DNA from 4 places in the Alteromonas sp. AWJ4_199 genome. Region 2 is predicted to be linked to each of the others. Evidence: predicted binding sites of a transcription regulator. Region 2 holds the regulator's gene; each other region holds the start of a gene.
What was found. Region 2 encodes sigma-54, which starts transcription at its own class of promoters, with help from an activator protein. Its sites were predicted from a motif close to GTTGGCACGNNNNTNGNNT; they were not measured.
Positions count from the first base shown of each region.

Region 1 (8,161 bases), on a different contig from region 2:
CTGAAGGACTAACTACTGAAGGGCAAGAGAACAAAATCATCTTTATTGCTGATGACTCGGCAGTAGCGAGAAATCAGGTTAAAAAAGCGCTTACATCGCTTGGTCTTGAAATTGAACTGGCTAAAAATGGCCTTGAAGCACTCAACCGACTTAAAGAAATTGCCGAAGAGTACGGTGATGTGACCAACCGCGTTGGTGTATTAGTCTCGGATATTGAAATGCCGGAAATGGACGGTTATACCCTCACTGCGGAGATAAGAAATACGCCTGAGTTACAAAAGTTACATGTTGTGTTGCATACTTCGTTAAGTGGTGTATTCAACCAAGCTATGGTACAGAAAGTTGGGGCGGATGATTTTATAGCTAAGTTTCACCCCGATGAGCTTGCTGTTGCTGTACAAAAATGGCTCATGGCTGAGTGCGAGTAACGGAGCAAAAAAGGATTGGCTAATAAAGACGTTTCGCCTGCGAGCTACTTCAAGTTCAGAGAGTTTCTAGAAAAGCAATGCGGCATAGTGTTGGGAGAGAATAAACAATATCTCGTCCGTAGTCGTTTGGCTTCGTTGCTTTTTAAGCATAAATACGAGTCTGCAGACGAACTCATTGATGTTGTTGTACGCGGTTTTGATAGAGCTTTGTTACAAAGCGTTATAGACGCGATGACAACTAACGAAACATTATGGTTTCGCGATAATTATCCCTTTGATCTTCTAATAAAAGAATTATTGCCGTCCCTATCAACGAAACATCAGAAGATCCGTATTTGGAGTGCTGCGTGTTCATCTGGACAGGAACCTTATTCCATTGCTATGTCCGTGCTTGAATTTCAGCGTCAACGCCCGGGGGCTCTTAGAGCGGGCGTTGAAATTGTCGCTACTGATTTGTCATCTGAGATGTTGCAAAAGTGCGAAGCTGGCATTTACGACGAGTTGTCTCTTGCCAGAGGGTTATCTCCACAGCGAAGACAAGCTTTTTTCCAACAAAACGAAAAGGGACTTATGCAGGTGAAGCCTGAGGTTCGCCGTATGGTAAGCTTTAGGAGTTTAAACCTGCTTACAAGTTATGCCGCGCTCGGTCGGTTTGATATTGTGTTTTGCCGCAACGTGTTGATTTACTTTTCAGCAGAAGTAAAGCAACGGATCCTGCAACAAATTGCCGGACAACTGCAGCCTAACGGCGTTCTATTTCTTGGCGCATCAGAGTCTATAAGTGCTGCCAGTGATATCTATAGCATGGTGAAGTGCCACCCTGGCCTTTACTACCAAAAAAAATGATCTAACTTATCGGCTTGATAAATAAACTTTTTTGTAACTCAAGCCGACTTACTGACCTTTATACCTTCCGTCAAAAACCCATTGTGGCATCTGCCTTGCTAACTATTCAAACAAACGACAGTAAAACGGCAAAAGTTAAACCCTTATAGTTCCGTTTAGCTTGTCAACACGAAACGTTTTTAAAGTATGTCAGAGGTCATGTTATGGCTATTAACCTAGATAAGCTGGTGGGCTTTCACGAGTCAGCACTGAAGATACGCACAGAGCGTATGGAGGTTATTTCGGGGAATCTAGCTAACGCAAATACCCCTGGTTACAAAGCCAGAGATATTGATTTTAACAAAGCCATGCAGTCGGCAATGAGCGAAGCATCTAGTGGAACCAAACAACATGCTTCTTCCGGATTGGTAAGGACAAATGAACGCCACCTAGGCGGCAACTCTTCGTCTGTTGCGGCAAATTTTGACATGCAGTACCGCGTACCCACCCAACCGGATACCGGCGACGGTAATACGGTAGAAGTCCAAGCGGAAAGAAACCGGTTTTTAGACAATGGATTGCGCTACCAAGCAAGCCTTGAATTTTTAAATGGAAAAATTAAAGGCATGAAAAAAGCACTTAGCTCAGGAGGTCAATAGTCATGAGTTTATTTAACGTAATGCAAATTTCGAGTACGGGTATGGAGGCGGAAAATGTTCGCCTTAATACCACGGCGAGTAATATTGCTAATGCAAACTCGGTAAGCAGCAGCTATGACGAAACCTACCGAGCTCGCCACCCTGTTTTTGCCACGGCATTACAAGACGCTATGCGAGATCAGTCGAAGGGCGCAGGTGTTCAGGTTAAGGGCATAGTGGAAAGTGATGCTCCACTTCAGGTGGAATATGCGCCTAATAACCCAATGGCAGACGAAGAGGGCTATATCTACAAACCTAACGTCAATATTGTAGAAGAAATGGCGAATATGATGTCTGCGTCTAAAGCGTATGAAACAAACGTACAGGTAGCGGATACCACCAAACGAATCTTCCGCCGCGTACTTCAGTTAGGTCAAGGGCAGTAATTTGCCGCTTGAATAATGTGAGGATTAATCAGTGAACACCATAAATAACACCGGCTTAAATACGGACCTGTACTGGCAGGAAGAAACTGTAAAAGTTGCCGATGGTACCGAGCAGCAGCTAACCCAAGAAGATTTCTTTTCGATGTTGACGGAACAGCTTGCCAATCAGGATCCTACGGCACCGGTTGATAACGATCAGATGGTGGCCCAGATGACGTCATTTACGATGGCTGACGGCATCTCCCAGCTTAACGAGAAATTCGAATCGTTTGCGGCTTCAATGACATCTAATCAAGCACTGCAGGCATCGAGTCTCATCGGACAGAACGTGCTAGTTCAAGGTAATGTCGGTTATATGGCGAACGAAGGTGAAGGGCTCTCTGGCGTCATCGTAAACGAGAAAACTGTTCAAAACATGACGATTAGCATTGAGAACCAGTTCGGTGAGGTTATTAAAACCATTGATGCAGGAACACAAAGTGCCGGCAACATTGAGTTTGAGTGGGATGGCAAAGATAAACATGGAAACCAGATGGCACCCGGTGAATATGTTATCAGTGCCACTGGCGAACTAAACGGCGAAGGCGTTCAGCTTAACACTGCCGTTAATCGTCATGTTGGAAGTGTCAGCTTGGCCGGTAGTGGTCAGGGCGTAATTTTGAATTTGGATGGTGATGTCAGTATCAATCTTGATGACGTCATTCAAATCGGCAGTTAGTAGGAGAATCAATAATGTCTTTTAATATTGCACTGAGTGGCGTATCGGCCGCACAAAAAGATTTGGATGTAACCGCCAACAACATCGCAAACGTAAATACAGTTGGCTTTAAAGAATCTCGTGCTGAATTTGGTGATGTTTATGCTGCATCATTGTTGGCAGGTGGCAAAACAAAAGTGGGTGATGGTGTACTTACCCAAGAGGTTGCGCAGCAATTTTCTCAAGGTAGCCTGCAGTTTACTAACACGTCGCTTGATCTCGCGATTACAGGTAATGGTTTCTTTGCAACGGTACCTGAAATTACGTCTCGTGACTTTTCGTTTACTCGTGCTGGTCAATTCAAGCTCGATAGTGACAATTTCGTGGTGAATAGTAATGGCGATAATCTTCTGGGTTTCCCAGTAAACGCTGATGGAACCAGTGCATCAGTTGCGCTGAGTACTACAGAACCTGTTCGTATTCCGGATTCTTCAGGCTCACCGCAGCAAACCTCTGAAGTTGATATTCGTATGAATCTTCCTGCCGGTGATCTTGGACTAGACCCTCAAGACTTCAACCCTGAAGATCCGTTGACGTATAACGCAGCAACATCGGTTACCGTTTATGATTCTTTGGGTGATAGTCATGTTATGACCTATTATTTTATCAAAGACGGTTCACCTGGCGTTGATAATGAATGGTATGTGGCCACAGCAGTCGACGATACCCTCGTTGATATGACAGACTCTACGGGTGCCGATACTGACCCAGCCACAGCAGTTAACTCGGTTGGCGGTAATACAGGTAATGCAGTAACTGCATCTAAACTTATCTTCTCTCAAGGCGGTGATTTTTCTGGTATGGAAACGCCAGATGGCTTACCAACGTTAGATTTCAAGATGCAAACTGAAGCATTGGGCGCTGGTATTCTTGCAAATGGCTCAGACCCTACGCAGCAGATTAGCATTGACTTCAACCTCGATGTAAATAACGCCACGCCTAATGAGCCAACGCAGTTTGCATCTGCTTTTGAAGTAACGTCATTAGAACAAGATGGTCTGCCAGTAGGACGACTCACGGGTATTGATATTGGCCCAGACGGCTTGGTACGTGCCACTTTCTCTAACGGAACCTCTGAGCCGATTGTTCGTGTGGCGCTTGTTCGCTTCTCTAACGAGCAAGGCCTAACGCAAGAAAGCAGTACTCAGTGGAAAGAGAGTATTCTTTCAGGTGAGGCACTCGCGGGTGAAGCAACAACCGGTACCTTCGGTGAGATTAATTCATCAGCCCTTGAACAAGCTAACGTTAACCTGACAACCGAGCTTATCGATATGATTATCGCTCAGCGTAACTTCCAGGCTAACTCACGAGCGCTTGAGGTAAATAATTCACTGAACCAGACTATCCTGAACATCCGATAGTTAAGGTAAAGCGCCGTTTATTTGAATATAAAAGCGGCAATACATTGGCGTATAAGCCCTCCATTATTGCCGATATTTACAAGAGCCGCACAACCGCGGCTCTTTTATTTTCCTTTAAATATCAATTTAATACCTTTCATATTTTCTATCTGAGTTAAAAACCCACAGATTGGCATCGCCTTTGCAAAATCTTGTTTAAGGTTTAATCAGAGTCAAAAGTCAGTCATGGACAAACTTCTCTATATTTCAGCGAGTGGCGCATCTCAAGACCTATTAGGTACGGGGATTAGAGCCAATAACTTAGCCAACGCGCAGACAACCGGGTTTAGAGCTCAATTAGAGCAAGCGAGATCGATGCCGGCTTACGGTGAAGGTTTGCCAACCCGCGTATTTTCTATGACTGAAAGCCCGTCTAACAATTATGAGTCGGGCCCTATGATTAAAACGGACCGAGATTTAGATGTGGCCATTCAAGGGGATGGTTGGTTTGCGGTACAAGATCAAAATGGTCAAGAAGCTTATTCCCGTGATGGCAACTTCAAACTAGGCGATGACGGAATTTTGACAGACATTCACGACCGTGTGGTGCTAGGTGACAACGGGCCGATTTTTTTACCTGTGCCTCTTGATAACCTAAACATTGCTGCTGACGGCACCTTGTCAATGAGACAGTTAGGCGCCCCGGCAAATGTTATCGAAGAAGTGGGTCGCCTTAAGTTAGTCTCGCCTAATTACGCGGATATGGAGCGCGGCACCGACGGCTTATTTAGAATGGAAGATGGCTCCATTGCGCCGGCCAATGCCAACGTCAAAGTAATGTCTGGCATGCTTGAAGGCTCAAACGTTAATGCTGTTGAAGAGATGGTAGACATGATAAGTCTTCAACGTCACTACGAGTTACAAGTCAAAATGATGAAGCAGGCAGAAGAGCTTGATACTCGCGGTAACCAGTTGCTGCGCATACTGTAAATGAATTTTAAACACCGTTGCCCTTTGAGCAACGTCGGAGGTTAACATGCATCCAGCACTATGGATTAGTAAAACCGGACTAGACGCCGCACAAACCGATGTGGCAGTGGTGTCTAACAACTTAGCAAACGCATCAACTGTAGGCTTTAAAAAAGACCGCGCAGTATTTGAAGATTTGCTTTATCAGAATATCAATCAGCCAGGCGGTCGTTCTTCTGCTGACACCGAACTACCATCTGGACTAATGCTTGGTTCAGGTTCAAAAGTGGTCGCTACGCAAAAAGCACATACGCAGGGCAACTTGCTCACCACTGAAAATGCGTTGGATATGTCAATTCAAGGTCGTGGTTATTTTGAAATTTTGCAGCCCGACGGCACGATTGCTTACTCAAGAAATGGTCAATTTTCCTTAAACGACCAAGGGCAAATTGTTACCTCTGGCGCTGGTTTCTTACTTCAGCCTGAAGTAGCTATTCCTGAAGATGCGCAGCAAATCACTATCTCGCAAGATGGTGAAATCAGCGTGAGCATCCGCGGTCAAGCTGAACCTCAGGTATTGGGGCAGTTAAATATTTCTGATTTTGTGAATCCGACGGGGCTTCAGCCTACCGGACAAAACCTTTATGTAGAGACGGCATCGAGCGGTGCACCTATTCAAGGTATCCCTGGGCTTCAAGGTTTAGGTTATATCTCTCAAGGAACCCTTGAAACGTCAAATGTAAACGTGACCGAAGAGTTGGTAAACCTGATCGAAAGCCAGCGTTTGTATGAGATGAACTCAAAAGTTATCTCGTCAGTTGACCAAATGCTTGGTCAGGTTATTCAGCAACTTTAGTAGGTAGCGTCATGCGTATTTTAGGTTTATCTGTTGCACTATTTTTACTTGGCGGTTGCGCCAGTACAAACGAACCTCCTGTTCAGGCAAATGATCCCTCGTTTGCGCCAGTAGTGCCAGATTACCCGCGTGAAACGGTGGTTGAAGACGGTTCGCTATTTCGTTCGTACATGGCAAACAGTTTGTACTCTGATGTTACCGCCAGACGAGTGGGCGACATTATTACGGTTACTTTGAACGAAAGTACGTCAGCCAGTAAGTCTGCTGACACCACTACAGCTAAAGATACTAATGTAAACCTAGATACGATAACCGGCCTAGGTGGTCAGGCGGTAAATATTGGTGGCCAATCTATTCAATTAGGGATCGGATCTTCTCGCGACTTTAGCGGTGATGCTGCAGCTAACCAAAGCAACAGTTTAGATGGTGCCATTTCTGTAACGGTTGTAGATGTATTGCCAAACAATAATTTGGTTATTCGCGGCGAGAAGTGGTTAACGCTGAACCATGGTGATGAGTACATCCGTTTAACAGGCATTATTCGCCCTGCAGATATTAGCCCTGAGAATGAGATAGTGTCCACGAAGGTAGCCAATGCTCGCATTCAATATTCGGGTACGGGTACATTTGCGAGAGCGCAAGAAAAGGGTTGGTTAACTAAGTTTTTCGATTCAACTTGGTGGCCTCTTTAGGTTTTTGGTAGGAGAGTGGACATGCGTTTATTTTCAGTCGTATTAGCCGTATTAACACTGCTTTTATCTTCACAAGCAGCGGCGCAGCGTATTAAAGATTTAGCAAGCATACAGGGCGTGCGTAGCAACCAATTAGTAGGGTATGGTCTTGTCGTTGGTTTACCTGGTACCGGCGAGCAAAGCCCATTCACCGAGCAAAGTTTTAGAACCATGCTAAGCAATTTTGGTATCAGCCTTGATGCTAATACCAAACCAAAAATTAAAAATGTGGCGGCGGTTGCTGTTCATGCCGAATTGCCTGCTTTCGCAAAACCGGGTCAAACCATTGATATCACGGTTTCTTCCGTTGGTGAAGCATCAAGCCTTCAAGGCGGAACACTTCTTCAAACGTTTCTTCGTGGTGTTGATGGCAAAGTCTATGCGGTAGCACAAGGTAGCTTAGTGGTTAGTGGGTTTGGTGCGCAGGGAGGCGATGGGTCGCGTATTGTCGTCAATACGCCTACCGTAGGCAGAATTCCAAATGGAGCTATGGTTGAACAATCGGTTCCTAGCGGTTTTGCGAATGGCGATACGCTGACCCTTAATCTTCATTACCCAGACTTTTCAACGGCAAAAGCACTTGCAGACACTATTAACGAGCGCTTAGGCGCACAACCTGAAAATGGCTACATAATTGCAAAACCCATCGACGCCGCATCTGTCCGAGTAACTGCTCCCCGGGATGTTGGCCAGCGAGTTGGCTTCTTGGCTACTCTGGAAAACTTTGAATTTACGCCGGCAGATGCACCAGCACGCGTTGTGATAAACAGCCGTACCGGCACAATCGTAATAGGCAGCGACGTACGCTTATTGCCTGCGGCCATTACACATGGCGGTTTAACAGTAACGATTTCTGAAAATCAGCAGGTTGCTCAACCCAATGCATTTGCTGACGGTGAGACAGTGGTGACCACACAGTCAATTGTAGATGTCGATTTAGCTGATAGCAGAATGTTCAAGTTCGAGCCAGGCGTCACTCTTGACCAACTAGTTCGCGCAGTTAATGAAGTGGGCGCGGCACCGGGGGATTTAATGGCAATTTTAGAAGCTTTACGCCAAGCGGGCGCTCTACGCGGCGAGCTTGTGATCATCTAAATCAAACAGTCTATACAAGCATCCGATAGGAATAATAAAGGGTTACAGCGGAATAAATACGATGGAATCACTAAGC
Region 1 covers NZ_JBSWUR010000003.1:255,713-263,873, reverse strand. The annotation lists gene ACXAER_RS18275 (chemotaxis protein CheV) at 1-428, shown strand, start outside; gene ACXAER_RS18270 (CheR family methyltransferase) at 444-1,274, shown strand; gene flgB (flagellar basal body rod protein FlgB) at 1,478-1,912, shown strand; gene flgC (flagellar basal body rod protein FlgC) at 1,915-2,337, shown strand; gene flgD (flagellar hook assembly protein FlgD) at 2,369-3,055, shown strand; gene flgE (flagellar hook protein FlgE) at 3,070-4,455, shown strand; gene ACXAER_RS18245 (flagellar basal body rod protein FlgF) at 4,681-5,424, shown strand; gene flgG (flagellar basal-body rod protein FlgG) at 5,471-6,259, shown strand; gene flgH (flagellar basal body L-ring protein FlgH) at 6,271-6,951, shown strand; gene ACXAER_RS18230 (flagellar basal body P-ring protein FlgI) at 6,973-8,085, shown strand; gene flgJ (flagellar assembly peptidoglycan hydrolase FlgJ) at 8,147-8,161, shown strand, end outside.
Region 1: ACXAER_RS18245 (flagellar basal body rod protein FlgF) is a predicted target of sigma-54. The motif match lies at 4,624-4,642, and genes of this name have one in related genera.

Region 2 (8,161 bases):
CAGGACCCAATAACGCCTCAAAGTTAGCGCCGCTTGAATCAGCGTTTTGCTCATCATCAATAACACCTGCTTCAGCAAGCCACGCTAATGCCGATGACGCTGGCTGTCCGACTTCAAAAGCGTCAACTGTGTCATCGTGAGCAATAACTAGGCGCGGCGTAAAGCTTTGCGCTTGGGTTAAGTTAGTAATTTCAACATTTAAGGTAACAGCTTGGCTTACTGATATTGTTGCTAGCGACAGTAAGGTAGCGCTAGCAAGTTTAGTGAATTTCATTTTATTGTCCTTGTTTATGGCTTAAATCGCATAAAAATTTAGGGCAGTAAAATTTTTAATTCATCACAGAACTATCACAAAAAAAACACAGATTTGTATCGATAAATAATAATATTGTTATAAATTTTTATTGCTTATTTATCAGTCAAAAAATTGTTATTAATGTGAAATAAAAACACGAAGGGTCGGGTCTTGTTTTTTATTGGCGAATTAGGAGCGAGATATGATCCTTATCATCTACACTGGAAATAAGTTTCAACACAATATATCGCAAAGCTTAAGTAAGCATAGCTTTCTTTACGACGCAGTCTCTAATTTTCAATCAGCAGAGTCGTTGCTTAGGGCGCAGCAGTATTCACTCATTATTGTCGAATCGCACAGTAATACTATGTGCCTGCAGCGTATTAGACGTTTAGTAGAAGCTAACCCTGAGAGTTGGGTGGTGGCCGTTGAAAGCGATATGCCGAGAACTGATACGACTGACGATACAGTAGATGAGGCTAACTACTATGAAGCAGGTGTAGATGACTACCTTACTGGTGCGTTTGACGAGCGTATGTTTTCAGCACGTATTCGCTCCCATATGCGAAGAAGTATGCCCAACCAAGAAACCTTGAGAACTAACGATGGTAGCGAAGAACGCATCGAAATTGGCCCGCTTAGGGTAGATCAGCGTTATCACAGCGTGACGATCAATGGTCAAATACTGGCATTAACGGCACGCGAATTCACTTTGTTGAATTATTTCTGTCGTCACCCCAATCAGGTGTTTTCCCGCAATCAGCTACTTAGCGAGGTTTGGGGATATAACCATGAAGGTTATGAGCATACGGTAAACACACATATTAATCGTCTTCGCTCTAAACTTGACAAGGTTAACAGTATTGAAAATGGCGGACAGCTAGTACAAACCGTATGGGGTGTCGGATACAAACTGAATATTAATGGGTATACAGCCAAGGCGTTAAGCGCCTGAACGATATAGTTTAAAAAATTACTTGTGCCCTAGGAAAAGGCTAATCTTCAGCGACTTAAATTAAAAACAGCGTTGCCGTACCTAAAAAGGCAAAGATACCAACCACATCGGTTATCGTAGTTAGAATAACGCTTCCAGCGAGCGCAGGATCTATTTTAAGGCGCTTCATGATCATGGGTAAGGTTGCGCCGGCAAGCGCTGCCGCAATCATGTTTACCATCATCGCAAAGGCGATAATAACGCCCAGCATGTAATCTTGCTTCCAGAGTGCGATAACAGAGGCAATTAGCACAGCCCAAATTGCCCCATTTAAAAAGCCAATAGAGATTTCTTTACTGATAAGCCAACGCGAGTTACTGGCATTTACATGACCGAGCGCCATACCGCGAATAACAAGGGTTAGTGTCTGGTTACCAGCCACGCCGCCCATGCTGGGCACAATGGTGTTCAATATAGCTAACACAGCAAGCTGACTTAGCGTGGCTTCAAATAAGTCACTCACCATTGCTGCCATTAGCGCTGTCACTAAATTTACTGCCAGCCAAACGGAGCGGCGTTTAGTACTTTGCATAACCGGTGCAAAGGTATCTTCATCATCATCAAGACCCGCCATACTCATCATTGAGTGTTCAGCGTCTTCACGAATGATATCAACTACGTCATCAATGGTAATTCGCCCCACTAAGCGATGATTTTCATCAACTACCGGTGCTGAAAGCCAATTATAACGCTCAAACAGGCTTGCCACTTCATCGTCGGGCATGTTTACCGGAATCGCTTCAGATTCTTCGTCCATGACATCAGACACTTTGTCGTCGGTATCTGCGGTGAGAAGACGGGCAACAGGAATAATACCGACCAGATTATCGGTTCTATTGACCACATAGAAGGTGTCTGTATTTTCCGGTAACTCACCTTTTAAGCGAATGTAGCGAAGAACCACATCAATGGTTACATCAGGACGTAAGGTAATGGTATCGGTGTTCATGATGAAACCAGCGGTTTCTTCACCGTAAGACAGCGCTTGCTCAGCACGTACGCGGTCTTGTGCATCCATTGAATCGAGAATGTCTGCCAACACGGGTTCAGGAAGGCTACTCAGCGTTTCTGCTAAGTCATCGGTATCCATTTCTTCGAGTGCATCAACCACATTGGCGGGGAGCATCTTTGTGATAATACCGTTTCGAACATCATCAGAGAGTTCTTCTAAAATATCACCGTGAAAGTCGCTATCAATTAGCTCCCATAACTCATCACGGGTCCTGCTAGGGCTAGATTCGAGAATATGAGCAACGTCTGAAGGGGGGAGTTCAAGCAGAAGCTTACGTACAGATACAAATTGACCGTTTATCAACGCTGCGTTAAGTGCGCGTAATTGGGTTTGTACGTATTTAGAAACAAGCGCTTCTGCCATAAGGCGTTATTCCTACTCAGCTGATATGGAAAATAAAGGCTGCGTAGCCTAAGTGTGCGTAGAATATCGCAATTATATTAAGTCTGTCATGATAATTGCGTGGCTTTTACACAAGAATTTGGAATTACTAAGCTAGCTGTTGGTTAATTCATCAAAAGATATTCGGGTTGAGACTATTCGTCTTCGTTAAATCTGCCCTCAATCAGCTCTTCAATGGCAGCAAGTGCATCGACCGCGTCATCACCATCGACAATAACATCTACCTGTTCGCCTTGGTGACTTTCCAGCATCATCAAGCCTAAGACGCTGCTTGCATCGGCTTCTTTATCGCCTTTTTTTAAAATGATTTTGGCATCGAACTGATTAGCAAGCTGAACCAATTGCGTGGCTGCTCTCGCGTGTAAGCCGAGTTTATTGACGATGGTAAGCGTTTTTTGAATAGTCATTACTGGTTCAACTCTCTGTGACGAATTTGAACATCAGGATGTATTTCGCTGAAGGTTTTCGACAAGGTTTGGGCAATATAGACAGAGCGGTGTTGGCCGCCAGTGCAACCGATAGCCACAGTCACATAGCTTCTATTGTTGCGCTCTAAGTGAGGAAGCCATGTAGTCATTAAGTTTTGAATTTGCCAAATAAATTTGGTTACTACGGGTTGTGAGCCTAAAAATACTTCCACGGGGGCATCTAACCCAGTTAAGTGTTTAAGGTCTGGCTCCCAATGGGGGTTAGGTAAAAAACGCGCGTCAAAAACGTAGTCAGCATCTTTAGGTATACCGTGTTTAAAGCCAAACGACTCAAAGACAAGAACAAGGCGTGAACTTTTCTTACCCAAAATACGTTCACGGATCAGTTCGGCGAGTTGATGTATTGTTAGCTTGTCTGTATCTAGGTATAAATCAGCGCGTTCAGTAATTGGTGCAAGAAGCGCAGATTCCGCCCTAATAGCTTCCGATAGAGACTTATTTAGCTTAGCTAAAGGGTGAAGACGGCGAGTTTCGCTAAAGCGCTTAACCAGAACGTCGTCGCTTGCGTCAATGTATACTATAGTCATCGACCAAGAGGATGGCAGGTAGTCTAGAATCTCTACCAAGTCGTCAGGGTTTTTGGGGAGATTCCTAACGTCAATACTTACCGCAACTTGATCGTATTCATCAACAACAGTATGGGTGAGGGTGGGAAGCAAATTTACTGGGATATTATCAACACAGTAATAACCTAAATCTTCCAAAGCGCGAAGTGCGACAGACTTACCAGACCCCGAACGACCACTGATTATGATCAGCTTCACCTAAACTCTCCCTTATATTCTGGTTTCATCACATACGCGTTGTTGAATAAAGTGCCTATCTATAATGTATAAGCCCTTATTGTTTAACTTAATGCAGAAATAATTTCGTCGCTGGTTGTTGCACGACGTATTGTTTTAATCGTTTCTTTGTCGCTTAGCTTACCGGCTACGGTAGCCAGTGTCTGAAGGTGTCCTTCGGTTTGCTCTTCGGGAACGAGAAGAGCAAAGAATATGTCTACGGGCTTTTCGTCTAGGGCATCAAAGTTGATAGCTGGTGTACTTGTTACAACGATTGCTATTACCTTCTCAAGGCCTGCTAGGCGGCCGTGGGGCAGTGCTATGCCGTTACCTATACCCGTGCTACCCATACGTTCTCGAGCCATCAAGCTATTTAAAACCGTTGCCTGGTCGATGTTATCGTTATGCTTGGCAGCGATATCAGCGATGATCTCAAGAATTCGCTTTTTACTATTACACTGAACCGCACACTCGGTGCGGTCCAGACTTACGATGGCTTGTATATCCATGCTTAATTAACTACTAATGTTTTTTCAGTTTTTCCTTATGCTTGATTACCTGCCGGTCGAGTTTATCAACCATGCTGTCAATCGCCGCATACATGTCGGTATTTTCTGAGGATGCGAATACTTCAGCGCCACTTAAATGAACAGTCGCTTCAGCTTTTTGATTTAATTTTTCAACGTTCAGGATGACATGCACATTAGAAATGTGATCAAAGTGACGTTCAAGTTTGCTGAACTTCGTATCGACATAATTACGCAAAGAGTCGGTGATTTCGACATGATGACCAGTAAGGTTGATTTGCATATTTCGTCTTCCTTATATTATTAAGCCCGGTTAGATAAGGCTTTTGCGTTGGTTCGACGGCGGGATCGATAACGATTCCCGGTATTTTGCTATTGTTCGCCGAGCGACTTTTATGCCTTGCTCGGCCAACAATGAAGCAATCTTGCTATCACTTAGCGGCTTGCTAGGATTTTCCGCAGCCACTAACTTCTTGATCAAAGCACGAATCGCTGTAGATGAACACTCACCACCTGACTCGGTTGCTACGTGGCTTGAGAAGAAATACTTCAATTCAAAGATGCCACGGGGCGTATGCATATACTTCTGTGTTGTCACACGCGAAATAGTCGATTCGTGCATATCTACCATTTCTGCGACATCATTTAGCACCATTGGTTTCATCATTTCCGGGCCGTGCTCAAAAAAGCCCATTTGCTGCTGCACAATGCAATTTGCAACCTTCATCAAGGTATCGTTGCGAGATTCAAGGCTCTTTATGAACCACTTAGCCTCTTGCATGTGTGAGCGGATGAATTGTGAATCGCTGCTGTTCTTGGCACGGCGACTCATTGCTGCGTACGTTTGATTTACGCTTAATTTAGGCAGACTGTCGGGGTTCAGCTCAACCACCCAACGGCCATTTTTCTTGGTTACTGAGACATCAGGAATAACGTATTCAGGCTCTTTAGTAACTAAAGCACTACCTGGGCGAGGATTCAAGGTTTGGAGTAAACGCATTGCTTCGCGCAGCTGATCTTCTTTCAATCGGCTCTTACGCATTAGCGTGCGGTAGTCTTTACTGCTCAGTAAGTCTGAATATTCCTCAATAAGCTGCTTCGCTTCAGCAAGCCACGGTGTGTCTTCTGAAAACTGGCGCAATTGCACCATAAGACACTCTTGAGGTGTACGAGAACCTGAACCAATGGGGTCGAACATTTGAATGCGCTTAAGCACACATTCTATTTCGTCCATTTCGATAGGCTCTTCTAAGTCATCGTCATTAACAGCATCTAAGATATCGTCAAGGGTAACGGTTAGATAACCGGATTCGTCGATTGAGTCGATGATAGCCGTAGCAATAGCGCGGTCAGTGTCTGAAAAGTGAGTGAGGCGCATTTGCCAAAGCAAATGCTCTTGGATGTCTTCGGTAGTTTCACCTTGGAAGATTTGTTCGTCATCATTAGACGGGCCAGGCGCAGGCGCAGAAGAGGCGGAGTAGTACTCGTCCCAGGTGCTGTCGATAGGCAGCTCATCGGGAAGGTCGTTCTTCTCCAGTGCATCTCCTGCCTCTAGCGTGTCGCTTGATGCAGAAGCTGTCGCTTCAGCAGCACTATCGTCACTATCGACATTGTTCTTTTCTACTTGTGGCTCGTCGTTACCTTCTTCCACTTCTAACAGTGGATTAGAGTCGAGTGCCTCTTGAATCTCTTGCTGAAGATCAAGCGTAGAAAGCTGCAGCAGCTTGATGGCCTGCTGCAACTGAGGTGTCATGGTAAGTTGTTGGCTAAATTTTAGCTGTAAAGATGGTTTCATCTACGTCTTATTTAAATGCTCTAAATTGAATATACCAGAGCGAAACTGAAAAATGACAATTCGGTTACATTAACTATAGCCTGAATTGTTCGCCTAGGTATACATCCCTTACTTTTTGATTACTTAAAACCTGTTCCGCGGTTCCTTGCGCAATAAGCTCACCATGACTCACAATGTACGCCTTTTCGCAAACATCCAATGTTTCGCGTACGTTATGGTCCGTGATAAGGATACCAATACCCCTATCGCGAAGATGCTGTATTATCTTCTTTATATCATTAACTGATATTGGATCAACACCAGCAAATGGTTCGTCTAACAAAATAAATTGTGGTTTCGCTGCCAAAGCGCGAGCAATCTCTACGCGACGACGTTCTCCCCCTGACAAACTCATGCCCGTACTATTACGTATATGGTTGATATTAAATTCATCAAGTAGTGCATCAGCTTCTTCTTCTTGCTGTTGTGAATTTAAATCTTTACGGGTTTGCAAAATGGCCATGATATTTTCATATACCGTAAGCTTTCTAAATATTGATGCCTCTTGCGGGAGGTAGCCTATACCGCGGCGTGCGCGCTCATGCATTGGCTGGTGAGTAAGCTCATTATCATCAATTTCGATTTTGCCTTTGTCTAAGTTGACTAAGCCTACAATCATGTAAAAAGTGGTGGTCTTACCAGCGCCGTTAGGGCCGAGAAGACCGACAATTTGACCGGTAGACACTGAAAGGCTTACATCGCGAACAACCTGTCGCGATTTATACGATTTAGCAAGGTTTTTAGCGCTCAAAGTTGCCATTGCTATTCATTGTCCTCGTTGTCTTTCTTAGACGATGTTTTACGAATGGTGTCAGGAGTAAATACTGTGGTTACACGACCTTCACCATCTTCACCGGCACCACCCGTTGCAAGCAATTGTTCAGTAATCATATCGAACGTAATCTTATCACCTTGCACTTTACTGGTATCTTGCTGTAGCTCAGCATTACCCGCCAGAGAAATAGTGCGATTAATTACTTCATAGCGAATTTCATTGGCTTTCGCTGATACCGGTGTACCGTCTTCTAGTGATTGAGAATAGCTAGCAGGGTTGCCACGGGCGATAAATATTTCACGGCCGCTGCCATCTGTAGCTATTACTTCTACTTCATCAGCTTCGATTAGGAGTGAACCTTGGGTAATAAGTACATCTTCCTTGTACAGCGCGGTTTTGTTTTTACCATCAATAAACTGGGTGTTTGACCCTATCTTAATGGGTTGTGAAAAATCTTCTTCACTGGCTATTACCGCACCGCTAGCGATGGCAAGTAGAAGGCTAGTTGCTAGGGGAATAAGTCGTTTGTACATGATCTAAAAGCTCGTATTCTTGTGTGCGTAAATTCGCGTTAAACCCATTGCTTAAAATAAGATATTGCGTACCCAGTATCTCAACGGGTTGATCAGATGTCATTTGTTTCGTGTCTAAATTTATCTGGATGTATTCCGTGGATAAACTTTTGACAAAATCATCGCTGGTTTGATTTTCAATAACAACGCTATCTTCAAGCTGAATTAATTCATTGTTATAAAGCGTTCCTTCCTGCGCAGTTACAACCCAAGGTGATGAAGCGCTTTCTGTATAAAGGGTATATTTAGGTTGCTGGAATAAAACAAAGCCTAATTGGTCGTAATGCTCCATCGACTCTGCAAAGACTTTGTGATTTAACTCACCGTCTTGGTTGTACAAGGTTGTTGTTAAGTTTTTGGCCTTGTAGGCAGGCTTGAGCGCATCATTTTCGCTACTACCTTGAGTTTCAGGCTGCTCTTCCATCCACGTTGGGATGTACATAAGCATAGCTAAGATAAATAGCGCCGATATACTTAAAC
Region 2 covers NZ_JBSWUR010000001.1:1,493,039-1,501,199, reverse strand. The annotation lists gene ACXAER_RS06550 (spondin domain-containing protein) at 1-274, opposite strand, end outside; gene ACXAER_RS06545 (winged helix-turn-helix transcriptional regulator) at 498-1,250, shown strand; gene mgtE (magnesium transporter) at 1,306-2,664, opposite strand; gene ACXAER_RS06535 (HPr family phosphocarrier protein) at 2,838-3,110, opposite strand; gene rapZ (RNase adapter RapZ) at 3,110-3,955, opposite strand; gene ptsN (PTS IIA-like nitrogen regulatory protein PtsN) at 4,039-4,482, opposite strand; gene hpf (ribosome hibernation promoting factor) at 4,496-4,783, opposite strand; gene ACXAER_RS06515 (RNA polymerase factor sigma-54) at 4,814-6,295, opposite strand; gene lptB (LPS export ABC transporter ATP-binding protein) at 6,369-7,094, opposite strand; gene lptA (lipopolysaccharide transport periplasmic protein LptA) at 7,097-7,642, opposite strand; gene lptC (LPS export ABC transporter periplasmic protein LptC) at 7,611-8,161, opposite strand, start outside.

Region 3 (8,161 bases), 1.1 Mb from region 2:
TTTCTTACATCATCAAGCACTTCATAAGCTTTAATGCCGCTTAAAATACGCTCGCGATTCTCTTCTTTAAGATCCTTAATACCTTTCACTTCTTCGGTTAACGAACGGGTTGCAATGATGCCCATTGCCCACGGAATCTGAAGGGCGTATTCGGTTTCCTCTTTCTCATCGTTAGGTATACCAAAAACAGTGAACGGTGCTGGCGCGGGATGCGTTTCATATTCAGCTTCCACAGCAGCTAATTTCACTTTTTGCACGTCACCCAGTTCATAGCCACTTTCGTCACCTAAAACAATAACTGACAAAGTTGAAGCTAAGCCAAAGCTGGCTGCAATCGCAAACGAGCGACGGGCAAACGCAATATGCTTATGGTTTAGTAAGTAGTAGCTAGAGATTGCCAACACAAACATTGCGCCGGTCACGTAGCCTGCTGAAACTGTATGAACGAACTTAACCTGAGCTACAGGGTTAAAAATAACGTCAGCGAAGCTGGTCATTTCCATACGCATTGCTTCAAAGTTAAATTCAGCACCTACTGGATACTGCATCCAGCCATTAGCGATTAGGATCCAAAGCGCTGAGAAGTTAGAACCAATAGCAACTAACCAAGTAGCCATAAGGTGCTTCACCTTAGACATTTTGTCCCAGCCAAAAAAGAACAGGCCCACGAAGGTAGACTCCAAGAAGAAAGCCATAAGCCCTTCAATAGCCAGAGGCGCGCCAAAGATATCGCCAACATAGTGGGAATAGTATGACCAGTTCATGCCGAACTGGAATTCCATGGTTAAGCCTGTGGCTACCCCAATGGCAAAGTTAATACCAAACAGCTTTCCCCAAAACTGGGTCATTTGCTTGTATATCTCTTTACCTGTCATCACATAGACCGACTCCATGATGGCAAGTAAAAAGCTTAGCCCTAGTGTTAAGGGTACAAAAATAAAGTGGAACATCGCAGTTAATGCAAATTGCCACCGCGATAGTTCTATTAACGTATCGCTCATGGGTTATCTCCCTTGTCTCTTTTGCGCGATAAGCGCTTGACCTTAAATAAATTTATTGGTTATTCAGTGGTTATCACGTGAACATTCATCACAGCTAGAGCATGGTTTGTGCCATACATCACTTTTCTCGTTAATCTGAACTAACAACTGATGAATGACAGTCTATTCGTACTGTGCAGGACAATTATTCCATGACGAAAAGTTGCGCACTTTGATCCATCGCAAGGATTCGATACGATCACCGCGCCAATTTTGTCACTTTCAATGACAAAATTGACACATATAAAAAAAGGAGGGGGCGTCATAGCCTTGTTTAATAGGTTGAGAAGAGAGCTTTTGCTTCAGCTAATACAAAATTAACTGAAGTTGTTACTGTGGCGAATAGGTCAGTGTGAACGCGCCGCGCAATTCACCAAGTTCAAACCCAGTGGCCTCATCCTTAGGGTAATGTTTTAAAATGGTATCCTTTACTGAAGGTGCAACTTGGCCACCGTGGCACGCCATGCAAACTTGACCTTGTTGAATAGCCATCATGTACCGGAATTCGCCACTGTCGCTGTCATACTTAGAGGTATCCATAGGCATAGACGGCTGTTTACCCTCTAGCTTAGCCTTTTCCAATAGAGAGGTGAAAAGGGCTAGCTGTTCGCGCTCCCACTCGTCTGGCGCGTTATTCGGGTTTCTCACTTTTAGCGCAGTACGCCCTACTTCCCACCCATTTTGGCTAAGCCCCTCGGCGATAGGCTCGGCAGCCAACTGACACTCTTCTACACCCGCTTCTAAACCACCAGACTGAATTGCCTGTTTTAGCCTAGATTTAAGCGCTCCACCAAGTGCTTTAGCGTGAACTCTTGCCTGCTTCACTTTTGTTTGTACTTCGCTGTCAGCTAGCTCGTTGGTTTGTGCATTAGCGAAAGGGCAACCGGCGCTTACGGCTACCCCCAACGCAATTAAAAAGGTGCGTTTTTTCATTGTGTAACTCTCCTATTGACGGACGTATTTGCACTCAGGCATTGTGATTCAACTAAAACAATCAACAAGCTCTATGCCAATATGTTAAGTTGGCAAGATAAAAGTAGCATTAACTAATACGCTGACAATGAACATATCAATTGTACAAGCAATGATAGATGCAATAGACAAACCCGCTATTTTCATCAATCAAAACTACATTATTGAGGCGGTCAATGCGCCTTACAGAGATACTTACCCTGTCGATATCAAGCTCGGTTATAGCACCTGTTATCAGGTATCTCATCGAAACAATAAGCCCTGTGACCAATGCGGCGAGCAGTGCCCTATGCAGGAAAGTAAAAAGTCGGGCCGAGCAGCTAGTGTGGTGCATATCCATACCACCAGCGAGGGCCAAAGCTACTGTGACATTCTGATGCGACCTATCTTCGACGGTCACGGGGATTTAATAGGTTATCTGGAAATTCTAGATAAGCTTGCCTTTGCGTCTAACCGCCCCTCTGCTGGAAAAATGATTGGCGAGTCAGAAGCATTCAAAACGATGCTGAATAAAATTAACCGCGCTGCAAACTCAGATATATCTGTTTTACTGTTTGGTGAAACCGGAACTGGGAAAGAACTGGTGTCTCAGGCTCTGCACTCAAGTAGCCATCGCGCTGAAAAACCTTTTGTTGTGATTGAATGTACCGGGTTGTCTGATGCGTTGCTTGAAAGTGAGTTATTCGGCTATGAAAAAGGCGCTTTCACCGGCGCGACCACCAATAAAAAAGGACTGGTAGAGGCGGCAGAGGGTGGCACTCTATTTTTCGACGAAGTAGGCGATATTCCCCTCGCCATGCAGGTTAAACTACTTCGGCTTTTTGAAACACAGACTTACCGCCCTGTGGGAAGCGTAGTTTCGAAGAAGGCCAACTTCCGTTTGGTGTGTGCATCGCATAAAAATTTAAAGCAAATGGTAGAAAAGGGGGAATTCAGGCGTGACCTTTACTATCGAATTGCTGGCTTTCCTATCAATCTTCCGTCCTTACGAGAGAGAAAGTCAGATATTGCGCTAATTGCAACGCACTTTTTGGCCCAGTCCCACGAAAAAAAGCGTTTCCATAAAAAAGCCCTCGAAAAATTAAGCAGCTACGCCTTTCCGGGTAATATTCGCGAGTTGCGCAACATCGTTGACCAAGCTGTATTACTTGCCGATGAGAGCGTGATCTACGAGTCGGATCTTCCCGTGTTAGACGAGTTCAACGACGAGAATAACGCTTCAATGGAGGGTAAAGATGATCAATACCCACTAACAACAAGCGGAGTTAATCTTGGCAAGGGTATTATGACTCTCGACGAGGTAGAAGATGTCTATCTTGCTCAGGTAGCAAGCTCCTTTAAAGGCGATATAAACAGCCTCGCGGACGCGCTAGGCGTAAGTACCCGCACACTTTACCGAAAGCTTAAAAAGGCCGGAGTTAAAGAACTTAATTAAAATGTGGAAACATTCGTCCATCGCACGCTATGATAAAGACGCGCAACGTAAAAAGATAAACAATGTCGATTAAACACCTGACAGCCTTAACCCTCTGCCTTTGTATGCTTTTGCAAAATGCATTAGCACTGGGCCTTGCTTCGCATACCATGCAGCATGCCCGTGGGTTGGTGGGTGATGACATTGAGCTTATCTGTACTGGCAAAACCATGCGCTATATATCGGTAAGCGCAACAGAGCTTGAAGGTGAGTTTGTATTTATAAGCCCAGAACTACTAAAAGCACCTGTTGAGCACGTAGATTGTACCAACGGCACGTTGGCCGACCTTCCTCAAATGGACAACGTACCTGTAGATGCGTTAGTAGTGATATCCCTTGTGCGCTATCGCGCCTTGGCGTCTCGCCTTGCAGCAGCACCCTACACATCTTTTGCCTTTGCGGCTCCGCCAGGTCGCGCTCCACCTCTCGCATAACAACGCCTAAAACACACTTAACACGCATGGTTTAACCGTGCACACGTTCGTTTATTTAATGGAATTGTTATGAAGTATTCTTTACTGGCATTCGCTGTTACAGCTGCCTGCACATCTGCACACGTTTATGCAAACACATCTGAGTTCATTGATAGCGCTTCAACAGAAGTGATTACAGTGATTGGTTCTTCGCTCAATAATGTAAAAGAAATAGAGCGAGAAGCAGTAACTGCCGCAACCAATATAGACGCGGACTTTGGCGATCAGTTAGCACTGCTACCCGGAGTCTCTATCTCGCGAAATGGCCCGGTTACAGGCCTCATTCAATATCGAGGCTTGTTTGGCGATAGAGTGGGTGTATCCGTTGACGGGGTCGACATCGCTGGCGCTGGCCCTAATTCAATGGACTCGCCATTATCTCACGTACTGCCAGAGCCTGGGCTTACCGCTACTTTATATCGCGGCATTGTACCTGTGAGTGCTGGCGTACAAACGCTAGGCGGCAAACTTCGTATTAACGCCGATGCGGTATCCCTTTTTGCTTTAGGAAACGGCATTACTGGCAGTGTAAACGCCAGTTTGATTGCCCCGGGTAGCGGGCACCAGTATCAGGGCAATGTACTTTACAAAACTGACCAAGCTTTCGTTAGCGGCGCGTTTATGCATCAGCAGCGTGATGAGCGAGAATCGGGTGATAACACCGTTATACCCAATAGCCACTACCAAAGAAATGGCGGTAAATTTAGACTTGGCTATGAATGGGGAAAACACCAATTTGACGCTAGCTACCAACAGCTAAATACGAATGAAAGTGGTACGCCCGCCCTTGCTATGGATATAGGTTTTATTGATGCAGCATGGTACCGAGTCGGTTATCGCTATAACGCCGGTGAAGCTGAGTACTTTGCTATGAAATGGTTTGGCAACAGTAACCAACATGCCATGGATAACTTTTCCCAGCGCATGATAATGTCTGAGAGCATGGCGCGCGAGAACAACGCTGACGCTATCGCGCAAGGGCTAGATGCAAAATACGTTATGCCATTAGATAGTGGCGAGTTAGAACTGGGCGCTTACCTACACCACACCCGAAATAACTCTGTTATTACTAACCCTAACAACGGCATGTTCTTTGTAGATAATTTTACTAATGCAGAAAGAGATACCGCGAGTGTTTATGCTCAGTGGACGATAAACAAAGATACATATTCATCTACGCTAGGTACGCGGTATACCCGGGTTAGTATGGATGCTGGAGAAGCAGGGTCTAACATGGTTATGATGAACCCTGCAATTGCTACGTTAGTCAGTAATTTTAATACCGCTGAGCGTGACGAAAACTACAACATGTTAGATATCGCCGCGACTACCCGATACCATGCGAGCGACTCGCTTGATATCGTACTTGGCATTTCTCAGAAAAATCGTGCCCCTACCTATTTCGAGCGCTACACCTGGCTACCGCTTGGTATTTCCGGGGGTATGGCCGACGGATTTAATTACATTGGTAACCTTGAATTAGACAATGAAACCGCGCGCAAAATAGAGGTAGGAACTGATTACAACTATGAAAGTTGGACCATATCACCCCGCTTTTTCTATCAAGATATAGAGGATTACATCACAGGCTCACCGAGTACGAATATGGCGGCGAACATGGTATCTACCATGATGGCTGGTACTGAGCCGTTTCAGTGGACGAATACCGATGCTGTTATCAAGGGTGCCGACATCACGGTGCAAGGCCAGCTTACCGATGCCTTGAGTTTACGTGCAGTAGCCACTATCCAGCATGGCAATCGTGATGACATTGACGATGCCTTATTCCGTATTGCGCCCGAGCATTTAACAACAACAGTTCAGTGGAATACCCAGGTATTTGATGCGCCGCTTCAAATGCAGTTTACGTCTGAATTAGCCGGCGCACAAAACCACGTTTCAGCTCTGCAAAATGAAGCATCTACAGCAGGGTATGGGTTGGTTCACATTACTGGGCTTGTAACGCTTCTTGATAGTGGGCACTCAAACCTTCAGGTAACAGCGACTATTCATAATCTGTTTGATAAGCAGTACGCACCACATACTGCGGGAATTAACCGCGTAATGAATACTGATGTGGAAGTGGGGGAGCGAGTACCTGGTGCTGGGCGCGAGTGGCATTTGTCGTTAAGCTATCGATTCTAAATAGTAGAAAGAAAGCGAGAAACTATTGGAAATATACGTATTGGGCTTGAGAGACACGTCTCTTAAGCTCCTGTTTTTTTCCCAGTTAAAGTAAACTCACTAAGGCCTGCCATAGCAAGCGCAGGGCCAACAAGGTCACTACAATCTTGAACGCCAGCATAAACTTATCGGCCGGCACACGCTTTAACACTTTGAGCCCGAAAAATGTACCGAGCGCACCACTGGCAATCATAATAATGATAAGCCCTGCCCACTGCGCAAAAGAAAACCCTACAAAGGTAAAAACAAACGCTTTGAGACCGTGTTGCAGTGTCATACAGCTGGCAAACGTGCCGGTTATCTGCATTTTGCTGTAATTATTTCGGTGTACAAATGCCGCCACCAAAGGCCCTGTGGCACCTACAAACATTGAAACCAAGGTGGTCACCAACCCCGCCAACGTTCTACCCGCGGGCCTCATTTCTTGTGCTTTGGGTTTATTCCCCCACACTAAAAATAAAATGAATGCGGCAACTGCAAACTGAATGATAACGAGCGGCAGCTGAACCACAATAAACGACGCTAAGAAAGCGCCGACGATTGCGCCTAGAGAAAAATATTTCAGCATATTCCAGTCGATATGCTTCGCCGTCATTAGTGCACGGTTCCCATTAGAACCAAGCTGCACTAAGCCATGAACTGGGATCAGCGCACTAACCGGCATAGTGCTGGCCATTACTGCCAGTAATAAGACCCCGCCACCAATACCCAGCGTTGCTGTCATCATAGACGTAAAGAAGGAGGTAACAACAAGTACTACTGATGATGACATCGACAACGTATCGTTGGCCGTTAGCCAGCTAAAAATCAACTCCAAGACTCAAACTCCACCTTAATTTATGACACTGTTTTCGCGGTTTTAGTGATCAAAACACCACACAACATCGTTTAAATATCATACAAAGCTACTTGTGTCGCGTTAGGTTATTTATCATGCCTTCTATTAGTTATTTAAACAAAGCACTTCAAATAATATGCGACAAGCACAGCACAAAAGACGCCAAGCTTGTTGCCAGGCAAATTCTCCATAACAGTGGCTTTACTGATGAAGATATCTATAACTGTTTAAAGCAGGGCTCGATTATTCGCATAACCATATTTGAAGCCTAAACTAGCATCGAACCCAATTCTAACCGCTTGCTCACCCACCCGCATGAGTCTAATTTGTTCACATAAAAAACACGTTGACTTTCTCTTTGGTGCGCAGGATACTCAGGTCATTAAATACTCACTAGCATCACACTGTGTTTAAACACTATGTCTAAAAACACGACTACACATACTGCTTTTTCAGCCTCTGCGCTGATTATTATTCTCGCTATTCTAAGGAATGGGCGGGTTAGCTAGTGCGTAAATAGAATTCACTAAACCCGCCGCAAAGGCGGGTTTTTTATTGGCTCGTCTTGCGGTAAAAATAACGGAACGACAGCCATGAACAATCCAATATCTCACGTGTTACAACAGTTACATGACGCAGTAAACCGCGGCGATCAAAACGCCTTATCCCAATGTTATACAAGCGATGCAAAAGTGGTCGCTACCCCTATGTCCAGCTCAACGCAAAGCCAGACTACTGAAGAGCATGCTACGCAACGCGACTGCGTTAACGCCTTACTTAAATTTCAAAAGAAATTCATGCCCGACCATTTTGTAACAACCGGAGATGAACGGGTTATACAAGCCGGTGACGTAGCACTAGTCGTCGCCAAGCTTTATCTTGTTCCTAAAACCACGCCCAACGCCCTACCCTGCGAGGGCAAGCGCGCCGTTTACGTTCTGCAAAGAGATGGGAGTGGTGAATGGCGCTGTGTCATCGACAACTTCTTCGGTACTGACTTGTTAGATTTTGCGTGATTCTCTTTAATCCACAAGATCAGAGTCAAAAGCGGATGTAGGTAAATTGGGGCCAGACGATTTCTTAAATAAGGTACAGAAGGAGTGAGAGTTCAGCTAAACAAAAATTGAGTGAGTGTAAAATGGGTATGAAAGATTCACAAAAATAGGGGCATATTGCTATG
Region 3 covers NZ_JBSWUR010000001.1:2,570,631-2,578,791, reverse strand. The annotation lists gene ACXAER_RS11335 (cytochrome ubiquinol oxidase subunit I) at 1-1,001, opposite strand, end outside; gene ACXAER_RS11330 (Tll0287-like domain-containing protein) at 1,371-1,973, opposite strand; gene ACXAER_RS11325 (sigma-54 interaction domain-containing protein) at 2,125-3,447, shown strand; gene ACXAER_RS11320 (hypothetical protein) at 3,510-3,920, shown strand; gene ACXAER_RS11315 (TonB-dependent receptor plug domain-containing protein) at 3,990-6,104, shown strand; gene ACXAER_RS11310 (sulfite exporter TauE/SafE family protein) at 6,190-6,960, opposite strand; gene ACXAER_RS11305 (hypothetical protein) at 7,077-7,253, shown strand; gene ACXAER_RS11300 (YybH family protein) at 7,575-7,997, shown strand.
Region 3: ACXAER_RS11330 (Tll0287-like domain-containing protein) is a predicted target of sigma-54. The motif match lies at 2,036-2,054, and genes of this name have one in related genera.

Region 4 (8,161 bases), 1.5 Mb from region 2:
CATCAATCTTGGGTCGATATCTTAGTTCTTCAACGTGTATTCAACCGAAAGATCCCTTTTCTAAAGTTTTTCCTTAAAAAGGAATTGATCTATGTGCCGATACTAGGCCTTGCTTGGTGGGCGCTAGACTTTCCATTTATGCGCCGATATTCAAAATCTTTCTTGGCTAAAAACCCACATCTTAAGGGTAAAGATATGGAAACCACGCGCAAAGCGTGCGAGAAGTTTCGCAATAAACCCGTCAGCATTATGAACTTCGTAGAGGGCACACGCTTTACGCAAGCAAAGCATGAAAAACAAGCTTCGCCGTTCGCTCACTTACTAAAGCCCAAGGCTGGCGGAGTGGCTTTTGTGTTATCAGCTATGGGGGAACATTTGCATAAGCTTATTGACGTAACCATAGACTACCCTAACGGCGTTCCTTCTTTTTGGGACTTCGTGAGCGGTAAAGTTCGCGACATCCGCGTAAATATAAAGGTTATGCCTATTAAAGACATTATGGAAAATGGCGTATTCAACGATAGTTACTTTGACGACCCACAAGTTCGCGCCCGTTTTCAAACATGGCTAAATGAACAATGGCACGCCAAAGATCAGCTTTTAAATTCACTTAACGCAACTCAGAAACCATTATGATCCGTGTAGTACTTGCGCCTTTTATCTTTGTTTTGCACACCACACTGCAAATTCTCAACCTCGCTCTATGGGGCGGACTAATTATTCTACTTGGCTTGGTAAAACTGCTGTTACCAAATGGAAAAATACGGACTACATGGAACAAAGTAATGCATGCGCTTATGTTTAGCTTTGGCCGTATTAGCGTGATATTGATTAGGTTGTTCAATAAGGTTGATATTGAGTGTTCGGTTCACGGTGAGCTTTCAAAGAACAGTTGGTATTTGATTATCGCTAACCACCTTAGTTATTTGGATATCATCCTGCTCATTGAGTTCGCCACACACCGCATTCCCGCGCCCAAGTTCTTCCTTAAAAAAGAGCTGATATGGCTACCGTTTGTAGGGCTTGGAGCATGGGCTCTTGATATGCCGTTTATGCATAGATACACCCGTGCGTACCTTGAAAAACATCCAGACAAAAAAGGCAAAGATCTAGAGACCACTAAAGCGTACTGTGAGAAGTTCAGAACGGTTCCGACTACTGTCATTAACTTTGTTGAAGGTACTCGCTTCACCACACAAAAACACTTGTCTAAGCAAAGTCCGTACGAGAATCTACTTCCGCCAAAAGCCGGCGGCGTATCCTTCACGCTATCTGCTATGGGCGAGCTATTTACCAACGTGTTAGATATCTCGTTGCTTTATCCAGAAAACAAGCGCCACCCAATGATGGCAATGTTAAGCGGTCAAATGACAAAAATCGTCATTGACGTAAATGTTACACCCGTTCCCGAGTTACAACAGGAATCAGAACGCACTGAGTCTGAGTTTCGTCTCTATTTTCAAAACTGGTTAAATGGTCTGTGGGAAAATAAAGACAACCGTATTAAGAAACTGTTGGAGTCGTAAATAATGGAAGTCAGTGCTTCAGTACGCGATCATTTCATTCATTTGGTTAAAGACGTTTTTCCTAATTTAACCACTGAAGATCCGCTTTACAATTTGCTTGCTCTAGGCTCTATACTATTCGTAGCAATCTTAATCTACGTGGTTGCGCGTCTGCTAGTGCGCCCCCAAATTGCCAACTGGGTATATAAGTCGAACAATAAGTGGGATAACGCGCTGCAAGAACATGGCTTCTTCAGACGCTTAATGCACCTCTTCCCTGCTCTCTTTATTTATATTGCCACCCCAGTACTTATTCATAACGAAGCAGTAATGCACGGAATGATGATTAAAAGTGCTCAACTGTACATGCTGTATAGCGGGTTGTTGGCCCTGTACGCCATGCTGAGCACGGTAGAGGACGTATATAATGCATCTGCGCTCTCACGGCGCGCGCCAATAACAGGCTTCATTCAGGTTACTAAGTTAGCGTTTGCTATTGTCACCATACTGTTAAGTATTTCATTGATTGTAGATAGAAGCCCGCTGCTTATTGTTTCTGGCTTAACCGCCATTGCAGCTGTGCTGCTATTAATATTCAGAGACACCATTTTAGGCTTTGTTGCCGGTATTCAAATTGCCGCCAACCGCATGTTTAATACAGGCGACTGGATTGCCATGCCTAAGTATGAAGTAGATGGTGAAATACTCGAGATAGGTCTAACCAACGTTAAAGTTCAAAACTGGGATAAGACTATTTCAACGTTGCCGACCTATAGCCTTACCACTGAAGCGGTAAAAAATTGGCGGGGCATGCAGGAGTCTGGTGGTCGTAGAATTAAGCGTGCTATTTATATTGATGTGCACTCGATCAAGCTTTGCGACAACGACATGCTAGAGCGCTTTTCCAAAATTCGTTATATCAATGAGTATGTCGAGAAAAAGAAGAACGAGCTTCGTGCCTACCACAGAGATTATTCTATTGATGAATCGGATCTGTTAAACAACCGTCGCCTTACTAACATTGGTACTTTCAGGGCGTATTTAGAGGCTTACTTACGTAAACACCCAGACATTAACCAAGAACTGACCTTAATGGTTAGGCAGCTACCGCCTAATGAGCTTGGTTTACCTTTAGAAATTTACTGCTTCAGTGCACAAAAAGAATGGGTGAGATACGAGAAAGTGCAGGCAGATATTTTTGACCATGTTATGGCCATGCTTGACCTGTTCGACTTACGCGCTTATCAGCGTGACGGGCATTTATCTTTGCTAGCCCATCGTGAACATAGCGTGTTTAACAGCACTGATGGAAAAGATGCCCGACAGGAACCTGCGCAACACCGTATTGATGACTAATACGCCAAGATAAGTTATTGCGCCAAAAGAAGCTTAGGGCAAAAGCGCACATGGCCGCAAAGACAACAACCACTAGAAGTAATATCAGTATTTTTTAAAGGCGAAAAAAAACCGGCTGTAATAGCCGGTTTTTTCATAATACTTATCGCTTAAGCCAGTGCGTAGGCCATCAGTAAACAAAGTACTAAACCAGTAACGCCAAAAAAACCATACTCGATTTTTTCCTGCATACCTTCAGCACCTGCTTTAGCAGTCATAAAGCCCATAACGATGCTGCTTAGCCCTAGCGTAAAGGCAATTAGCGCAACACCAAACATAATTGCATTAATCCAATCAGCCATTGTGATAACCCCTTAAAAATATTGGCGGTATTATGCACCAATAAATAAGATTTAACCATGCTTGGATTGGCTTAAATGTATCGCTATTGGTATTAATTGATCTTAGTCAAAACTACTAATTAATTAGCAATTTCACTAAATAGTGAATTGAAAATTGCTCTAAAAAACCACCATTACAACCTAACCTACTGAAAAATATAAACTTTAAATATTGGCAAGGCCATTGCTCTGTTAAAGGTATACCAGCGAATAACGCTAGTGTTTATTTGATAGTGACTCTACAACCCGTCGCAGCGCTTAGAACAAGGTTGATGTGTCACACCTAAATTAAGGAATGAACAATGTCTAACAAACTACTACTTTCTGTTGCCGTTACCAGTGCTTTGATAAGTGGACACGCATTCGCGCATGACACAAGCTTTCAGAACAACAGCTGCGACATGGAGCTAGATGGCCATATTCAGTATTACCAAGGCGACCTTACGGTTCAGATGGACAATGGTTCGGTAATGACCATTGATGCTCAACACAATATGACCATCAACGGTGAGTCAATTTCGCTAAATAGCGAACAACAGCATTGGGTAAGTGAATACTACAACAACATTGATATTGCTATTCCTATGACCCTTACTATTGCCAGTGAAGGCCTACAAATTGCCAATGTAGCAGTAACTGAAGTGTTTACTGAACTGTTGGGCGGCGATCAAATGGGTGATGATTTCAATGAATTGTTCAACTCACTAGAGACCAAACTAAACACCTCATTTTATGATGACGCGGGCAATATTCGCGTAGATTCTACGAAATTTGACGAGCCAGGTTGGTTTGACGAAAGCTGGGAACAAGAGTTTGAAACACAAATCGAATCTTTGATCAGTGAATCTATGGGCAGAATTCTTATCGCGGTTGGCACACAAATGCTGTGGGAAGGTGGTGATATGTCTGAGTTTGAACAAAAGATGGAGCGCTGGGGTGAAGATTTAGAATATCGCTTGGAAAGCCAAGCCGCTTCGCTGGAAGAAAAAGGCGATGCTTTGTGTAAAGTACTGAAGAAAGCCGACTATGCCGAAGGCAAGATGCAGGCATCCATATCAGGGCTTGATGACTTGAACCTGCTAGATATTGATCACAGAGATCACCAAGACCGCCATGGCCACAACGACGAAATGAAAATGTAGTTGATTGATTTAGCGAACTAAGCCCGCTACAACAAACGACTTACCTTTCTGTATCCCCTACTTTGAAACCGACTGAAAAAACAGTCGGTTTTTAGTTTTTGTATCGATCGCTATCTAACTTTTTAATATTTCACCTCACTCAGATTTCTGCTTTTTCAGTTAATGGTAGGCGTATTAACGACATCCGCCCTCCGATTGATGTACTCTTAAGCCCTAAACAAAGGGGAATTTAATCGATGACTCAGAATGTAGTAATTAGTGGCTATGGCTGGTTAGCCGGCTATGTAGGCAACGCACTGTCGGGCAAGGTCAATATTATTGGCACTACTCGAAGCCAACAGAAACGCCTGGCGTTAAAAGAACAAGGTATCACCGCAATTGAATATGCACTGGGCGATGATACATCGGCGCTATGCAACCACCTACCAAACGCGACCCTATTGCTAAATATTCCCCCAGGTAGAAGAAACACCAACCTCGAATCATTTACTGACAATATGGTGCGACTTATTGATGCTGCACTAAGCGCAGGCGTCGCGCACATTGTTTTTATCAGTACTACATCAGTTTATGGCGATGCCACGAACGAAGTAGTTACCGAAGTTAGCACTACACAGCCGCAAACAGCTTCGGCCAAGGCACACGTTACTATTGAAGACTATTTGTTGTCTAAACGAGGTCAGGTTGATATCAGTATTATTCGTCTAGCCGGTTTAGTAGGTCCAGACCGTCATCCCGCCCGTTCGTTAAGTGGAAGACAGTTGGATGCTGGAAATAAACGAATAAACCTTGTCCATGTGCACGACATTGTATCTGCGTTAACCTCAATTATTTGCGACAAGCCACTAAACGACGTTATACACCTTTGTAGCTTATCTCACCCTAAACGCGGTATTTATTATGTAGATGCAGCTAACGCTCTGGGTATAGACGCACCACACTTTTCTGATACAGAAGCTCAGCCTAGCGGCAAGGTTATCGACGCTACACAAAGTTGGGAAAGGCTTAACATTACGCCAGAGTATGGCGACCCTTACCGCATGTTTTAAGTCTTATATTGACTCATTTTCTAACACAGTTCTCTTGGGTTGAAGTGCGTTTAACCTAATGTGTTAACCGAGTAACTTTTCAAGAACAGTGAGTGAAAAAAATTCGTTGAAAACAAAAACGGCAAGCTTCACGCTTGCCGTTTTTCATCTTAATTTACTACTATTGTGCGATAAATTTAGTAATTTTTGTCGTGAACCTTATTAACCAAAAAGGCTCAACCCGAAGTATTTTACCGCCACCGTGTTTACAAAAATCACAAGTAGAATAAGCGGAATAAACGTCTTCAACGAAACATCCACATACTTTTCGAACCAGCTGCCTTTATAGCCGCTGCTGCCTTCTTCCAAAGAAGCATTAAAATTAGCACTCTTCCAGCGATAAATAACGAACAAGCAGATTAGCAGGCCGTTTAACGGCAAAATAGTTTCGTAGAATACATCGTAAATTACGTCAAACAGCGATTTATCGGCGCCTGCATAGTGCATAAATGACGTCAGCATATCAACTTTACCAAACGACAATGCACTTAAGATAGCCAATAAAATCATAATGCTACCCAAAGAACCAAGAGCCCATTTACGACTTACGCCTTTTTCATCCATAAGCGCCGCAACAGGTACTTCAAAGATAGACACTAGAGACGTTATTGCTGCAAAGAATACTAATAGGAAGAACAAGCTGGCTACAATCGAAGCGCCCATATAGCCAATAGAGTCTTGTAGTGCTAGGAAGATACTAGGCAGATAAGTAAAAATCATACCTACAGACGATTCACTTAACTCATCAGGGTTAATATCTGGGTTGAAAGAGAATATGGCAGGAAGAATCATTAAACCTGCGGTAAACGCCACTGCAGTATCAGTTAATGCAACAAGCTTTGCAGCGCTTGGTACATCCGCACGTTTATCGATGTAACTACCGTAAGTAATAAGAATACCCATACCTAACGACAATGAGAAAAAGGCTTGCGATAACGCACCGTTCACTACTTCCGCTGTAATTTTTGAAAATTCAGGAATAATATAAAACTCTACGCCTGCCATGGCATTTTCGCGGGTCAATACGAAAACAACAAGGCCGATGAGCATCACAAAAAGTGCGGGCATCAGCAGCTTCGCCGCTTTTTCTATCCCCTCTTTTACACCACCTTGAAGGATAAGATAAACCACACCAACAACAACAGCCATGTAGACAAAGATAGACTCTGAATTAATAAACACCCCAAAGGTTGAGGGGTCTGCTAGTCTGTCTAAATTCCCACTTACTGCTTCAAATAAATAACCAAATAGCCACACGGTAATAACCATGTAAAAAACGGCAATCATAAACGGCGTGGCAATCGCGAGCCACCCCGCGACTTTCCATTTCTTTTCATTACCGCTTATATCACTGTATGCACCAAGCGGGTCTTTTTTAGCATGGCGACCCACTGACATTTCTGCCAGCATCACCGGTAAACAAATGGCAAAAACGAAAATAGCGTACATTAAAAGAAATGCACCACCGCCGTTTTTAGCTGCACCGACTGGAAAACCTACCAAATTACCAATGCCCACTGCAGAGCCTGCAGCAGCCAATATAAAACCTATGCGCGATCCGAACTGTTCTCTGGCCCCGCTCATATCCCTTCCTCTTGTTGAGTTATTGTTATAACAGTTCGCTTATCACCCATCGTGAAATACAAAAAGCCTTGTATAGAGAAAATACTTTTTGCACTCATAATGTGTACTTTTTGTTTGCGCTTGATACTCATCGATATCAAGCTGCGCGAACTGATATTATTTATTATCAGGATGGCGTTTATTGTTATGACTCACGTGTGGCGTCAACGCGTTGTATTGCTGCCTCTATGGGCGTATCAATACGCTGCACCATTCCCAAAATAGCATGGTAACAGCAGTGAAATAAAAAGTCTTGATGTTGAACTTACTGAAACGATGTTAGGCCGTATCACCAAGTTACCACTTCGCCATTCCAGTCGATAAAATGGCAAGTCTGGTCCCGATTAAGCGCTGAAAGGTGGTGAATAAGTTGTTTTGCAGTGAATTCCGGGGTAAAGAGTTTTTTAGCAGCTACATTTTTTTGAAATGGCTTCGACAGCCCAGTATCAACGGTACCTGGGTGGTAACATACCAGCATGACATCTTTCAATCTGCGCTTGTACTCTACCGACGCTGTTTTGATAAACATATTGAGCGCGGCTTTCGAGGCACGGTAGCCATACCATCCGCCAAGCCCGTTGTCTGATATGCTCCCTACTCTCGCACTTAGACAAACAAGGGTGGACCCTTCTTTACTCATAACGTTGACTAGATGCTTAAGCCATATAGCGGGAATAATGCTGTTTGTCGCGAAGTACGCAGTCAGGGCTTCCTCACTGACATCTTCTAAGCGCTTTTCGGGGTGAATACCGTCGCTTTCATTATGCAAAAAACCGGTGGTTATAACTACTGTACCCAACACAACCTCTTGCTTCGCAAGTTGCTTAACGAATTCGCTGATGTGCTTATCATCCTGTTCAGCAATTTGATGATAGGAGACGTTCTCTGAATTGTTGCTTTCAGTTGCAGCTGAACGACTTACAGCAAACACTTTTGCGCCCGCACTGCGATATTGCTCTATAAGCGCAGACGCTATCCCACCAGATGCGCCCACTATAAGTACGTTATTTTCCATTCGGCTCTCCCGGTACACAGCGGTCGCACTGGCGTTTTTTTCCTGTTAAAAG
Region 4 covers NZ_JBSWUR010000001.1:3,022,284-3,030,444, reverse strand. The annotation lists gene ACXAER_RS13280 (acyltransferase) at 1-636, shown strand, start outside; gene ACXAER_RS13275 (acyltransferase) at 633-1,526, shown strand; gene ACXAER_RS13270 (mechanosensitive ion channel family protein) at 1,530-2,861, shown strand; gene ACXAER_RS13265 (hypothetical protein) at 3,011-3,202, opposite strand; gene ACXAER_RS13260 (DUF2884 family protein) at 3,544-4,383, shown strand; gene ACXAER_RS13255 (NAD-dependent epimerase/dehydratase family protein) at 4,620-5,432, shown strand; gene ACXAER_RS13250 (sodium-dependent transporter) at 5,634-7,055, opposite strand; gene ACXAER_RS13245 (SDR family NAD(P)-dependent oxidoreductase) at 7,384-8,109, opposite strand; gene ACXAER_RS13240 (thiol-disulfide oxidoreductase DCC family protein) at 8,099-8,161, opposite strand, start outside.
Region 4: ACXAER_RS13260 (DUF2884 family protein) is a predicted target of sigma-54. The motif match lies at 3,413-3,431, and genes of this name have one in related genera.